3 regions of the Salinicola sp. MH3R3-1 genome follow, and region 3 is predicted to be linked to each of the others. Evidence: predicted binding sites of a transcription regulator. Region 3 holds the regulator's gene; each other region holds the start of a gene.
The links. Region 3 encodes PhoB, which activates phosphate uptake and scavenging genes when phosphate is short. Its sites were predicted from a motif close to TGTCATANNNNTGTCANA; they were not measured.
Positions count from the first base shown of each region.

Region 1: BTW08_RS01760 (ABC transporter permease subunit) is a predicted target of PhoB. The motif match lies at 1,865-1,882, and genes of this name have one in related genera.
Region 2: phnD (phosphate/phosphite/phosphonate ABC transporter substrate-binding protein) is a predicted target of PhoB. The motif match lies at 2,923-2,940, and genes of this name have one in related genera.

Region 1 covers NZ_MSDP01000002.1:50,073-54,908, forward strand. Annotated here, with positions in the region: gene BTW08_RS01755 (ABC transporter ATP-binding protein) at 1-824, opposite strand, end outside; gene BTW08_RS01760 (ABC transporter permease subunit) at 835-1,809, opposite strand; gene oppB (oligopeptide ABC transporter permease OppB) at 1,919-2,845, opposite strand; gene BTW08_RS01770 (peptide ABC transporter substrate-binding protein) at 2,889-4,493, opposite strand; gene BTW08_RS01775 (peptide ABC transporter substrate-binding protein) at 4,570-4,836, opposite strand, start outside.
Region 2 covers NZ_MSDP01000001.1:150,455-155,290, forward strand. Annotated here, with positions in the region: gene phnE (phosphonate ABC transporter, permease protein PhnE) at 1-186, opposite strand, end outside; gene phnE (phosphonate ABC transporter, permease protein PhnE) at 183-983, opposite strand; gene phnC (phosphonate ABC transporter ATP-binding protein) at 980-1,771, opposite strand; gene phnD (phosphate/phosphite/phosphonate ABC transporter substrate-binding protein) at 1,834-2,844, opposite strand; gene zigA (zinc metallochaperone GTPase ZigA) at 3,077-4,279, shown strand; gene BTW08_RS19410 (PAS domain-containing methyl-accepting chemotaxis protein) at 4,753-4,836, shown strand, end outside.
Region 3 covers NZ_MSDP01000007.1:200,167-205,002, forward strand. Annotated here, with positions in the region: gene BTW08_RS05585 (methyl-accepting chemotaxis protein) at 1-1,037, opposite strand, end outside; gene phoR (phosphate regulon sensor histidine kinase PhoR) at 1,216-2,568, opposite strand; gene phoB (phosphate regulon transcriptional regulator PhoB) at 2,577-3,266, opposite strand; gene ubiA (4-hydroxybenzoate octaprenyltransferase) at 3,422-4,402, opposite strand; gene BTW08_RS05605 (LysR family transcriptional regulator) at 4,524-4,836, shown strand, end outside.

The sequences.
Region 1 (4,836 bases), on a different contig from region 3:
CTCAGCAGTACCGGCGAATCCGCCGGCGCGGGCTCCTTGCGTCCGCGCGGAATCGCGTCCAGCAGCATGCGGGTGTATTCGTGCTGAGGGTTGTCGAAGACATCGAGCGTGCGGCCGCTCTCGACCACTTCGCCGTAGCGCATCACCGCGACGTGATCGGCGAAGTGCCGAACGATGCTCAAGTCATGGGTGATGAACAGAATCGCCATGCCGTATTTGGCCTGCAGCGACTTGAGCAGCTCGAGAATCTGCGCCTGTACGGTAACGTCCAGCGCCGTGGTCGGTTCGTCGGCGATCAACAGCTTGGGCTCGCCGGCCAGGGCCATGGCGATCATCACGCGTTGTCGCTGACCGCCGGAGAGCTCGTAGGGGTAGCTGTCGATGCGTCGTTCCGGCTCGGGAATGCCGACCTGATTCAACAGCTCGAGCACGCGCTGGCGGTTGGCCTTGCCCTTGAGCTGCTTGTGACGGATCAGCACTTCACCGATCTGGCGGCCGATGCGATGCAGCGGGTTGAGCGAGGTCATCGGCTCCTGAAAGATCATCGAGATATCGTTGCCGCGAACCCGGCGCATGCGCTTGGGCGTAACCTCCAGCAGGTTCTCGCCGTTGAAGCGGATCGCACCGCTGGTCTCGGCAAGCTCCGGCAGCAGACGCATGGCGGCGGTCGATGTCACCGACTTGCCGGAGCCGGATTCGCCCACCAGCGCCAGCGTCTCGCCTTCGGCGATGGAGAAGCTGACGTCCTTGACCGCCGTCACCGGGCCATTGGGCAGCTGGAAAGTGACGCTGAGCTTGTCGATTTCGAGCAGAGATTGAGTCATCGATATGTCCTCAGCGCGTGCGGGGGTCGAGGGCATCTCGCAGCCCATCGCCCAGGAAGTTGAGACAGAAAAGCGTGAGCGCGAGGAAGATCGACGGTACCAGCAGCATCCACGGCGCACTCTCCATCATGTCGACGCCTTCGGAGATCAGTACGCCCCAACTGGTCAGCGGTTCCTGCACGCCGAGGCCCAGGAACGACAGGAAGCTCTCGAGCAGGATCACCTTGGGCACGGTCAGGGTGACGTAGATGATCACCGGGCCGATGGCGTTGGGAATCAGATGGCGGGTGACGATCTTGGTGTCGCGCACGCCCAGCGCATGGGCGGCCTCGATGAATTCCCGCCGCTTCAGTGCCAGCGTCTGGCCGCGCACGATGCGTGCCATGTCGAGCCACTCCACCGCCCCGATGGCGGCGTAGATCAGGAAGATGTTGCGCCCGAACACCACCATCAACAGGATCACCAGGAACATGAACGGCAGCGAATACATGATATCGACGAAACGCATCATGTAGTTGTCGACGCGGCCGCCCAGATAGCCCGAGATCGCGCCGTAGAGTACGCCGATCACCAGACTGACGAACGACGCGACCAGTGCCACCGATAGCGAGACGCGTCCGCCGTAGAGCACGCGGGTGAGCAGATCGCGACCGTTGGCGTCGGTGCCGAGATAATGCGCGTTTTCCAGCGTGGGGCCTGTGCCGAAAGCATTCCAGTCGACCTCGGCGAGTCCCCATGGCAGCAGCCACGGACCGACGATACACACCACGATGATGGCGATCAGCAGACCGAGGCTGAGCATGGCAGCCCGGTTTTGAGAGAGCCGTCGCCAGGCATCCTTGGCCAGGCTTTCACCAATAGGGGCAGCGCCTACCGGGGCGACGTCGGCTTCCGGCTCCGGAGAGCGGGGCGGATTGGGGCCGCCGGCGGGCAGCGGCGCACCGTGGGCCTGTTCGCCGCTGTAGGGCTTGGTGTCACTGGTCATCAGCGGCCTCCCCGGGTTGTAAGCATGAATGAAGTTGTGGATCGGTCTTTTTCATGGTCGTTTAGTTGTCATGGTCGATTCGTTGTCATGGCGTCGTTGTTGTAATGAATCAGTCGTCATAGCGAATCTGCGGATCGAGCGCGGAGTAGAGCAGGTCGACGATCAGGTTCATCAACACGATCAGCACGCCGTAGAAGACCACGGTGCCCATCACCAGGGTGTAATCGCGGTTGAGGGCGCCCTGGACGAAATAGCGGCCGATACCGGGGATGCCGAAGATCTGCTCGATCACCACCGAGCCGGTGATGATCCCGGCGATGGCCGGACCGAGATAGGACATCACCGGCAGCAGGGCGGGACGAATCGCATGGCGCCAGAGCACCTCGCCCTCGTTGAGACCCTTGGCCCGGGCGGTGCGGATGAAGTGGCTACCCAGCACCTCGATCATGCTGGCGCGCATCATCCGGGCGATATAGGCGATCTGCTGGATCGACAGTGCTACCACCGGCAGTACCAGATTGGGCAGGGCGCCGCCGTTCCAGCCGCCCGCCGGCAGCCAGCCCAGCAGCACGCCGAACACCAGCGCGAAGATGGGTGCCAGCACGAAGTTGGGCACCGCGATACCGGTCAGCGCCGTCCCCATGACCACGTAATCGACGGTCGAGTTGCGTTTGATCGCCGCCGCGATGCCCAGCGGCAGCCCGACAATCAGTGCGAGTAGAATCGCCAGCCCCCCGATTTCCAGACTGACCGGGAACCCCTGCATGATCAGTTCGGTGACCGAGAAGTCCTTGTATTTGAACGACGGCCCGAAATCGCCCTGCAGCAGATTGCCCATGTAGCGCAGATACTGCATCGGCAGCGGCTCGTCGAGGTGATACGCCGCCATCAGGTTGGCTTCGATCTCCGGCGGCAGCTGGCGCTCGCCGTCGAACGGCCCGCCCGGCGCCACCCGCATCAGGAAGAACGAGATCGTGATCACGATCAGCAACGTGGGGATCGCCTGCAACAGGCGCTTGAGGGTGTAGATCAGCATGCGGAATCACCTGAGCCGGAACGCAGCGGCGTATTAGAGAGAATCATTGCTCGCTCTCCTGGAGATAGCGCAGCGGGTGAACGTCCATCGGATTGCTCTCCCAGCCCTGAAGTCGGGGAGAGACTAGGTGAACGGAGACGTAGTCGTAGAGTGGCAGCAGCGCGTAGTCGTCCAGCAGTCGCTGCTGGGCACGGGTCATCAACTGGCGGCGTTTCTGAGGATCGAGCTCCGCTGTGCTGGCGGCGACCAGCGCGTCGTACTCCGCATCGTGATAGCCGCTGCTCTGGCTGGCCGAGCCGTTGTCGGCGTAGGCATTGAGAAAATCGAACGGATCGTTGATGGTCGCCACCATGCCGTAGCGCGCGACTTCGAAGTTGCCTTCTCGAATCGTGGCGTAGTGCACCGCGGCTTCGGCGTTGATCAGTTCGACCTCCACGCCCAGCGGCTTCCACATCGCGGCCACGGCCACCGCGATCTTCTTGTGATCCTCGAGGGTGTTGTAATTGAGCCGAAGATGCAGCGGATGATCGGGACCGTACCCCGCTTCCTGCATCAACTTCCTGGCGCGTGTCATGCGCTCGTCCAGCGACAGGTCGGCGAACTCGAGTTCGCCCTGCGGCGCATTGGCGGTGTTGCGCGGCACGTACCAGAACGAGGGTGTCTGGCCCTGACCCAGAATCTGGTCGGTGATGACGTCGCGGCGGACGGCCAGGTTGAGGGCTTCGCGGACGCGTTTATCTGCCAGCGGCTGGCCGTCGTGGAGGTTGAACATGTAGAAATATTCGGCGGTCAGCGGCCCGACCCGGAGCGCCTCACCCAGGTTTTCCCGAGCCCAGTCGAAACGCGAGGCGGGCACGCTCGAATAGGCGATGTCCATCTCCCCGGTACGGAAGCGATTCAGCGCGGCGTTGGCATCATCGATCGGATAGAACACGGCCTTGTCGACGGCGACCTCGTCGACGTCGTAGTAGCGCGAATTCCGGGTCACCACGATCTGCGACTGCGGCTGCCACTGGCTCAGCGTAAAGGCGCCGCTGGAGACGGTGTTGCCCGGCTCGACCCAGCCATCGCCAGCCTTGGCCAGCACGTGCTCGGGCAGCGGTGACGCTTCGGTCATCGCCAGCGCCTGCAGGAACCAGGCGGTGGGCTGGGTGAGGTGAATGCGCAGCGTGTGGGTGTCGATGGTCTCGACGCCGAGCGCGCTGCCGTCCTTCTTGCCGGTGTTGACCGCTCGAGCGTTGACGATGGGGTAATAGAGATTGGCGTTCTGGTTGGCGATCGTCGGTTCCAGCACACGGCGCAGCGCGAACACGGCGTCGTCCGCGGTGATCGGCTCGCCATCCGACCATTCGGCATCGCGGAGATGGAAAGTGTACGTCTTGCCGTCGTCGCTGATCTCCCAGCTTTCGGCAAGGCCAGGCTCGAGGCTGCCATCGGCAGCGTAACTGACCAGCCGTTCGAACAGCGCCCGGGTGATACGGGTTTCCCAGACGCCGTTGGTCTTCTGCGGATCGAGAGAGCCCGGCTCGGCGCCGTTGGCGATATCGACCGAAAAGGCCTGTGCCGGGCCGGCCAAAGCGCCCAGCGTGAGGCTTCCCAGCGCGGCCAATGTTCGAGGTGAAATCATCTTGTGGTGTTTCGAAGTCATCGTGTAATGCGTCCCCCGGCCGCCGATCGCAGCCATTGTGCGATTCGACGGGCTGGTGATTCGAGTTGTTATGTCGTCAATCGGCCTCGAGCGAGAACCAGCGCGACAGGTGTCGATTGAGCGCGTTGTCTTTCCACCCGGCCAGCTCCGGATTGACCAGATTGCGCGAGACGTCGACGTAGATCGGCGCCACCGCATAGTCGGAGAGCGCCTGGCGCTCGGCCTGCTCGAGCAGTCGTTGACGCGCATCCATGTCGGTTTCGCGGCTGGCCTGATCCATCAGCTGATCGAAGGCATCGCTTTGGTAGCCGCCGTAGTTCTTGGGCGAATCGCTCTGCAAAAT
Region 2 (4,836 bases), on a different contig from region 3:
GCTGAACAGATCGCCGACCTGGGCAGGGGCGCCCCACACCCACGGCCAGATGATATCGATGCTCTCCACGGCCCATACCACGGCAGCGCCCACCACCAGCATCATGGCAAGGCGTTTCCAGCGCTGCTGCGGGGTATAGCGTGCCCAGGTGCGTTCGGCTACGTTCGGGGTCGTCTGGATGGTCATCCGATGTTCCTCCTGATGCGCCCGCTGACCGCTTCGCTGATCAGGATGACGCCGATGATCACCAGCGTGATCGCCAGCGCGAAGTCGTAGTCGTAGCGTCCGAAGGCGTTCATCAGCGTCGAGCCGATCCCGCCGGCACCGACGATGCCGACCACCGCCGAGGCGCGCAGGTTACTGTCGAGCTGATAGATGCCCAGGCCGATCTGGCGCGGCATGATCTGCGGCAGCACCGCGAACTGCAGCACGCTGATGTAGCGCGTGCCGCTGGCGCGCAGGGCCTCCACCTGGCCCCAGTCGATCTCCTCGATGCGCTCAGCCAGCATCTTGGCGACGAAGCCGATCGAGTAGAGCGTCAGGGTCAGAATGCCGGCCACCGGGCCGAACCCGACCGCCTTGACGAACAGGATCGCCACAATCACCGGGTGGAAGCTGCGCGCGATGATAATGATCGCACGCCCCAGCAGGTAGATCGGCTTGGCGGCGATATTACGCGCCGCCATGAAGGCGATGGGAACGCTCAATGCGAGTCCCAGCAGCGTCGCCAGAATCGCGATCTGCAGACTCTCGAGAAAACCGTCGATCAGCAGCTCGTAGCGATCGAAGTTGGGCGGGAAGGCGCCGGAGAAGATCCGCGCGGCGCGGGTCATGCCCTGGCTGATGCGATCGAGGTCGAACGGCAGGATCGAGATCGCCCAGATCGCATAGACCACGACCCCGATGACCAGCCCCCAGCGCAACAGCGGGTTGGCAATGAACGGCGGCTTGCGCCAGGTGCGGCGTTCGCTCGTCGCGTTCATGACATGACCGCCTGTGCCTGGCCGGCATCGGCCTGCCGGCGATCTTCACCCGGCGTGCCGTTGTAGACGGCATCCATCGCCTCCTGATCGAGATCGGCCGGCTTGCCGTCGAAGATCAGCTTGCCGAACCGCATGCCGACGATGCGCTGGGTATATTCCCGCGCCTCGGCCACGTTATGGATGTTGATCAATACCGGCAGCGAGAGCTCCTGGGCGAGGGTCTGCAACAGTTCCATGATCTGACGGGAACTGACCGGGTCCAGTGAAGCCGTGGGTTCGTCGGCGAGCAGGATCTCCGGCTGCTGCATCAGTGCCCGTACCACGCCGACACGCTGACGTTCGCCGCCGGACAGCGCGTCGGCTCGCTTGTTGGCATAGTGGGCGATACCTACGCGCTCCATCAGGTGATAGGCGCGCTCGATGTCCTCGGCCGGATACTTGCGCAGGGCAGCACGCCAGTAGGGGATGTAACCCAGGCGTCCGCACTGGACGTTCTCCATCACCGTCAGCCGGTCCACCAGATTGAAGCCTTGGAAGATCATGCCGATCCGCCGGCGCGCCTTGCGCAGCTCTTCCCGCTTGAGATGGGTCAGTTCGAGACCGTTGAGCTCGATACTGCCTTCCGTGGGTTCCACCAGCCGATTGATGCAGCGCAGCAGCGTGCTCTTGCCCGCCCCCGAGGCGCCGATGATCGAAACGACCGATTCGCCGGCCACGTCGAGATCGAGCCCGCGCAGCACCGGCTCGCCATGGCCGTAACGCTTGACCAAATTCTGAATGCGCAGCATTGGGATTCCTCGTGGCTGACGGCGCCATCGTCCTTCATGACAGAAAGCGCCGTCAGGCCGGGTTATTCGACGTTTTTCTGGGAGTAGACAACGCCGTTGGCATCCTGGATGTCACGAATGACTTCCCAATCCTTCTGGTAGGTGACCGGCACGAACTTGGTCACGCCGTCGAACTCTTCGCCCAGCTCCGTCCCTTTCATGTCGAAGCTGAAGAACGCCTCCTTGATCTTGTCGATCAGCTCCGGCTTGAGGTTATTGGCGTAGGTATAGGAAGTGGTAGGGAAGCGCTTGGATTCGAAGATGATCTTGACCTCATCCGGGTCGTATAGCCCGCGCTCGGCCATGCGATCGACCACTTCGGAGGCCACCGGTGCGGCGTCATAGTCACCCGCGACCACACCCAGCATCGATTGGTCATGAGAACCCGAATAGACCACTTCGTAATCCTCGTCCGGGGTGATGCCCTGCTTGGGGAACAGCGCGCGAGGCGCCAGGTTGCCGGAATTGGAAGTCGGCGAGGTGTGTGCCACACGCTTGCCCTTGAGATCGCTCAGCTCGTCGATGCCGCTGTCCTTGCGGGTATAGACCTGCAGGGTGTAGCCGAACTCGCCGTCGTCGCTGCCCATGATCGCGAAGGGCACCGCGCCTGCCAGGTTGACCGCGAACGGGGTCGGCCCGGTTGAGAAGCCGGCGACCTGAATGCGGCCGCTGCGCATCGCTTCGATCTCGGCGGCGTTGGACTGTACGGCGTAAAAGCGCACGTCCTTGCCGGTCACGTCGCGCAAGTGTTCGATGAACGGTTCCCAGATGTCGGCATAGATCGCCGGATCCTCGACCGGGGTGTAAGCGAAGACCAGCGGATCGGGATCGAGGTACTGGGACTCGTCGGTCGGCGCATCGGCGACCAGATCGCCATCGGCATCGCAGTACATCGGCGCCAGATCGCCGCGTTGCGGGCATTCATCGGCGGCCTGGGCCGCGAAGGCGAGACCGCAGCCGAGCGTCAGCGTGGCCAGGAAGGAGAGAGGAAGGCGTAGTGAGCGTGATTTGGATCGTTTGAGGCGTCGTAGCATGGCAGCGTCTCCTGAGACGGAGGTTGTTATAAGCGACACCGGCCGCGCATGTTGTGTATCTGGTTAGGCTGCGTTCGGTGTCATCGTTTTGTCACAGTGTGCGCAATATTCGGCGAAAAGCGCATTCGACTTTCGCTAATGACCGCTGCTCATGTTCGTTTTCGAGCAATCAATCAGGGTTGCCGCTGTATTTGTTACGATATAACATAATAAAAAATCATTGAGATTTCTCATGCAACCATTACCCGTTACCGTCCTGTCCGGTTTTCTCGGCGCCGGCAAGACGACCGTTCTCAATCACCTGCTCAACAACCGCGACGGCCGGCGCATCGCGGTGATCGTCAACGACATGAGCGAGATCAACATCGACGCGGCGCTGGTCGAGCGCGAAGTCGACTTCAATCGCGCCGAAGAGAAACTGGTCGAGATGAGCAACGGCTGCATCTGCTGCACGTTGCGCGAGGACCTGTTGATCGAGGTGAATCGGCTCGCCGACGAGGGGCGCTTCGATTATCTGGTGATCGAATCCACCGGCATCTCCGAGCCGCTACCGGTGGCCGAGACCTTCACCTTCGAGGACGAGCAGGGGCGGAGCCTGTCCCAGGTCGCCCGGCTGGATACGCTGGTCACGGTGGTGGACGGCGCGAACTTTCTTTCCCAGTACCACGAAGCCAAGTCGCTGGCCGAAGCCGGCGAGAGTCTGGGTGAAGAGGACGAGCGCAACGTCGCCGATCTGCTGGTCGATCAGATCGAATTCTGCGACGTGCTGTTGATCTCCAAGGCCGACTTGATCGACACGCGCGCCCTCGGCGAACTCGAGGCGGTACTGAAAAGCCTCAACCCCGACGCCGAGATCATCGCGATTGAGAACGGGCAGGTGCCGCTGGAGAGGGTGCTGAATACCGGCCGGTTCAGCTTCGACAAGGCACAGCAGGCGCCGGGCTGGCTCAAGGAAATGCGCGGCGAGCACGTGCCGGAGACCGAGGAGTACGGTATTTCCAGCTTTAGCTTCGAGGCGCGGCGGCCGTTTCATCCCGCGCGCTTTTTCGAAGTGCTCCATGGCGACTGGGGAGACGGCAAGCTGCTACGTTCGAAAGGTTTTTTCTGGCTCGCCAGCCGGCCGCAGTTCGCCGGTCAGTGGAGCCAGGCCGGCGGTATCGCCCATCACGGCTTCGCCGGCCTGTTCTGGCGCGCGGTGCCGGAATCGCGCTGGCCGCAGGATCCCGAGTATCGCGCCTCGATCCTGGAGAAGTGGCAGGAGCCGTTCGGCGACATGCGCCAGGAACTGGTGTTCATTGGCCAGGGGCTGAATGCCGCCGACATTCGCCGGCGGCTCGAGGCGTGTCTGCTGAGTGATGAGGAACTGGCGCGCGGCAAGGACTACTGGGTGACGCTGCCGGACCCGTTCCCCGAGTGGGATATAGCCGCCGTCTGATCACGCTTTCGACGTTTCCAGAATCTGGCCGCCAAGAGTCTGGTCTCCACCGGAGCTTCCCCGATTATCCTCACAAGGGTATCGGGGTTTTTTAGGGCTCGGTGTTTTCTTCAGTACGACATCTCTATTTATCAATATAGCTAGATTCATCGATATCACTAAATTCATCGATATAACTAGCTTGAGTGGAACATCTAAGTGCTCGATTCGTAATACAGGTATTGCCTCGATGCCATTATCCTGAATAAAAGTGGCTTGCGCGCGGCGACTGTCAGCATGACCCTAATATTACTTCGGTTTTTAATTCATGCGCTTAGCTGCCCGAAGACTAAAATTTCGGACAATACTGTCGATATTGATGGCAACGCTTTTAGTCTGGCTGAAACACACTCGCTAATAACGTCGTTTCAGGCCCACCATAGAATTCCAAGTGAGTCGTCAAGAACTCATTGAATAATAAAGGAACGCCGCACATGGCCCTATTTCGCTCGCCGCGTCATCATGAAGCCGTGCTCGATGCCATCCATCGTGCCATGGCCATCATCGAGTTCTCCCCG
Region 3 (4,836 bases):
TCGGTGATGCCCTGCATGGTCGAGACGACCTGATCCATCATCTCGCCGCCCTCCGTCGCGGTGGTGCGCGCCTCGCCGGCGAGGCCGCTGGCTTGGCGGGCGTTGTCGGCGTTCTGGCGCACGGTCTGGGTCAGTTCTTCCATGCTGGAGGCGGTCTCGCCGATGGACGCGGCCTGCTGCTCGGTCCGCGCCGCCAGATCCTGGTTGCCGTTGTGAATCTGGCCGACACCGACGGTAATGGTGGTCGAAGCGTGGCGAATATCGGTCATCGATGCGGCCAGATGAGCGCGCATCCCCTCGATGGCCGCGAGCAGGCTGCGGTCGTCGCCCGAGCGCACGTTCAGCGGCGTGGTGAGATCGCCCTGGGCGATATCCTTGACCGCATCGCGGGCCTGGCGCGGGTCGCCACCGAGATCGCCCAGCACGTTGCGGATGACCCAGCCCATGATCAGCGTGATGATCGCCCCGATGACCCCGGCGATGAGGCTCATCTTGAGTACGCCGGCCCAGAACGCCTGCTGGATGTCGCTGATGTAGACGTTGGCGGCGAGGTACCAGTCCCACTCGGGCACGTAGCGGACGTAGTTGAGGCGGGACACGTCTTCGCCGTCGGCATTGGTCGAGGTGTACTCCAAGGTACCGTCGTCGGGCGAGTCCGCCAGCGCCTTGAGTTCGCGATAGAAATAGACTCCGTTGTCGTCGCGGAAGTCGCTCATGTCGCTGCCGATCTCACGCTTGGGGTGATAGACCAGATGGATGTTGCTGTCGAAGGCATAGACATAGCTGCCGTCGAGATCCAGCGCCGATAGATTCCTGCGTGCGAAGTTCTGGGCAGCTTCGGTGGAGAACTCGCCGTTGGCCGCGCGCTCGGCATAGCGCTCGACCAGCGTCTGGGCGCTACCCACGAAGCTCTTGAGGCTGTTCACGCGTTCGGCCATCAGCGTCTCGCGCTTCTCCAGGGCCATCCAGCCCACCAGAATCAGCATGCCCAGCCACATCAGGCCGACCGTAATCCAGAGTTTCTGCCGCATCGTCATCGGGAAGGGATCCTTGTTGATCGTGAGAAGTGCGATTCATTTAGATGATTTAGAGGAATCCACTATCGGCCGATGACGATCCAGATTGAGAGGAAAGCGAGAGAAGAGTGAGAGACGAGCGAAAGACAATCGAGAGGAAAGGGAGAGGGAAGCGTGGAAAACCCGAAAAGCGGGAGCGTCAGGCCGGCGTATCGGGCGATACCGAAGTCGGGCGAGCGGGAGCTGCTGCCAGACGCGATGCAGGAAACACGCAGCGAAAGCGCGCGCCGAGTCCCGGGCGGCTGACGATCTCCAGCGTCGCCTCGTGGCGCAGCAGCACGTGCTTGACGATGGCCAGACCCAGGCCGGTGCCGCCGGTGGCAGCGCTGCGGCCCTTGTCGACGCGATAGAAACGCTCGGTGAGGCGCGGGATGTGAATGGGGTCGAAACCGTCGCCATCGTCTTCGACCTCGATGGCGGCGCCGTCGTGCCACGGCTTCCAGCGTAGCGTGATGGTGCTGCCCGCCGGCGTGTAGCGAACGGCGTTGAATACCAGATTGGAGATGGCGCTGCGGATCTCCTTGGTATTCGCCAGCAGCTGCCGAGGCTCCTCGGCTTCTATCGTCAACTGGTGACGTTCGGTGCTCAACTCGCGGGCATCGGCGGCGATGCCCGCGAGCAGCGTCGCCACGTCCAGCGTTTCGCGATCATTGTTGGGGCTGTCGATCTCGAGGCGCGACAGCAGCAGCAGATCCTCGACCAGATTCTGCATGCGCGTGGTCTGCGCCTGCATCTGGCCGAACCCTCGCTGCCAGCGTTCGGGGAGCTGGCCGGCATGGTCCGAGTAGGTCTCGAGATAGCCGGCGAGTACCGTCAGCGGCGTGCGCAATTCATGCGAGACGTTGGCCACGAAGTCACGACGCATCATCTCCAGCTGATGCAGCCGGGTCACATCGCGGGCCATCAGCAGGCGTTCGTTGTCGCCGAACAGGGTGAGATGGAACTGCAGGCTGTGATTGGCCTGAACCGGCGAGGGAATCAGCAGCGGCTCGCGGTAGTCACCCGACTCGAAATAGGCGATGAAGCGCGGATCGCGCAGGAAGTTGGTGATCGGCTGGCCGCGGTCATGGTCGGCCTGCAGGCCCAGCATGTCGCCGGCAGCGCTGTTCCACCAGTCGAGGTCGCCTCGGGAGTCGAGCATCACCACGCTGTCGCGCATCGCTTCGCAGGAGTCCTGGATTCGCCGCAGGATATCGCGCAGACGTCCCTGCAACTGGGTCTGGGCCTTCTGGTAGCTGTACAGGCGGTCGAACAGGTCGCCCCACACGCCGGTACCGGGCGGTGGCGCCTCGCGCGGGTTCTTCAGCAGCCAGATATAGAGCTTGCGCACGTGACGCAGATGCAGGAAGACGTAGAGCCCAAGCCCGGCGGCCAGCCCCCAGCCGAGTCCGGCGAGCAAATTGTGGCCCAGTTCGCCGAGCAGCAGGCCGATCGCGCCCAGTCCGAACAGCATGTAACCGAGACGCCACAGTTCGTTGATCCAGTAGCGCACTTGCTGACTTACTCCCGGGTCGAAAAACGGTAGCCGGTGCCGCGCACGGTCTGGACCAGATGCTGATGCGCTTCACCCAGCGCCTTGCGCAGCCGGCGAATATGCACGTCGACGGTGCGCTCCTCCACGTACACATTGCCGCCCCAGACCTGATCCAGCAACTGGCTGCGGGTGTAGGCGCGCTCCTGATGGGTCATGAAGAACTGCAGCAAGCGGTACTCGGTCGGGCCGATCTCCAGCGCGCCGCCATGGGAAGTGACGCGATGGCTGGAAGGATCGAGGCGCAACCCCTCGACTTCGACCGCTTCCTCGATGCCTGGCGGCGTCGCCCGGCGCAGCACGGCTTTGAGCCGGGCGACGAGCTCGCGTGGCGAAAACGGCTTGGTGATGTAGTCGTCGGCCCCGGCTTCCAGCCCCTGCACCTTGTTGTCCTCCTCGCCCTTGGCGGTGAGCAGGATAATCGGCATCTCGGCGGTGGCTTCCTCGCGTTTCAACCGGCGTGCCAGTTCGATACCGCTGGTACCGGGCATCATCCAGTCGAGCAGAATCAGGTCGGGCTTCTGGTCCAGCGCCATGGCGTGGCCGGTCTGGGCGTTGTCCGCCTCGAGCACGCGATAGTCGGCCATTTCCAGGGCGATGGCGATCATCTCGCGGATCGATGCTTCGTCGTCAACGATGAGTACGGTCTTGGAGCTCATGCGCATGCCTCGGGTGAGCCGCCGGATGACCAATGCCGCGTGATGCGATTGACACGTTGGGGATGGCTTCCGGCCGTGACAGAACGGTGACGATTACATCGTGAAAATATGACAGCGATATGACAGGGGCGCTAGTTCGGTCGGTTTCGTTTCCATCAGACCGGCGGCCACAGCGTCAGCACCAGCCCCGCGAACAGCAAAAGCCCCGACCAGAAATTGTTGAGGAAGGCGCGGAAACAGGCGTCGCGCTCGCGTTCGCGGATCAGCCACTGCTGATAGACGAAGGTCGCCGCCATCGCCGCCAGGCCCAGCCAGAAAAATCCACTCAACACCGGCTGCTCGACGCCGATCCAGGCCAGCAGTATCAGCGTCGCCAGCTGTAGCAGGCCGATGATCCGCTTGTCCCAGCGGCCGAACAGTCGCGCGGTGGACTTGATCCCGATCTTGATATCGTCGTCGCGATCGACCATTGCATACTGGGTATCGTAGGCCACGGTCCAGGCGACGTTGGCGACCAGCAACAGCCAGGCTTCCAGCGGCACGTCGCGACTGATCGCCATGAACGCCATGGGGATGCTCCACGAGAACGCCATGCCCAGTACCACCTGGGGCAGATGGGTGTAGCGCTTCATGAACGGGTAGATTGCGGCGAGCGCGACGCCGACGAAGGAGAGCAGCACGGTGGCGAGATTGGTCAGGCAGACCAGCACGAAAGCCAGCACCACGAGGCCCGCGAACAGGACCTTGGCTTCCTTCTCGCTGATGCGTCCGGTTGCCAGCGGCCGCGACTGGGTGCGCTTGACGTGGCCGTCGAGATGGCGGTCGGCGTAGTCGTTGACCACGCAGCCGGCGGCGCGCATCAGATAGACCCCGAGCACGAAGATGATCAGCGTGGCCCGATCCGGCAGGCCGTCGGCGGCCAGCCACAGCGCCCACAGCGTCGGCCACATCAAAAGCCAGGTGCCGATCGGCTTGTCCAGCCGCGTCAGGCGCAGGAAGTCGGGCAGGCGCGCCAGCCCGCGTGGGCGGGCAGCTGAACCTTCGCCGCGTGGTTGGGCGGCTGGACCAGCGCCGCGTGTCTGGGCGGCTGAATCAGCGCCGCGAGAGCGGGCGGGGTCGGAACCGGCGTGGGACATGGAGTTCTCCGAGACGACAGGCTGTCGATAGCGTGGGCCGAACCTTACACCACCCTTTTCCCGGCTTCGAGTCGTTGTATCCTCGAGGCACGATTGGCCTCCTGCAGGGAGCATGACGCGTATGCGCAGCGGCTTTGGTTTCGATCTCCGGAGCATGGAAATCTTCGTCGAGACGCTGGACCGTGGCAGTCAGAGTGCGGCGGCGGCGGCCCTGGGGCTGAAGCAGTCCTCCGTCTCCCAAAGCCTGGCGACGCTGGAAGAGGTTCTGGGCATCGCGTTGATCGAACGCCATGCGCGGCCGTTGGAACCCACCGCCGCCGGGCGTATCTTCTACGATCGCGCCCGCCGCATGCTCGACACCGCGCGGGCGACCCGGCGCGAACTCGACTCCGGCGCCTTCCGCCAGTTGCATCAGGTGCGCATGGCGCTGGTGG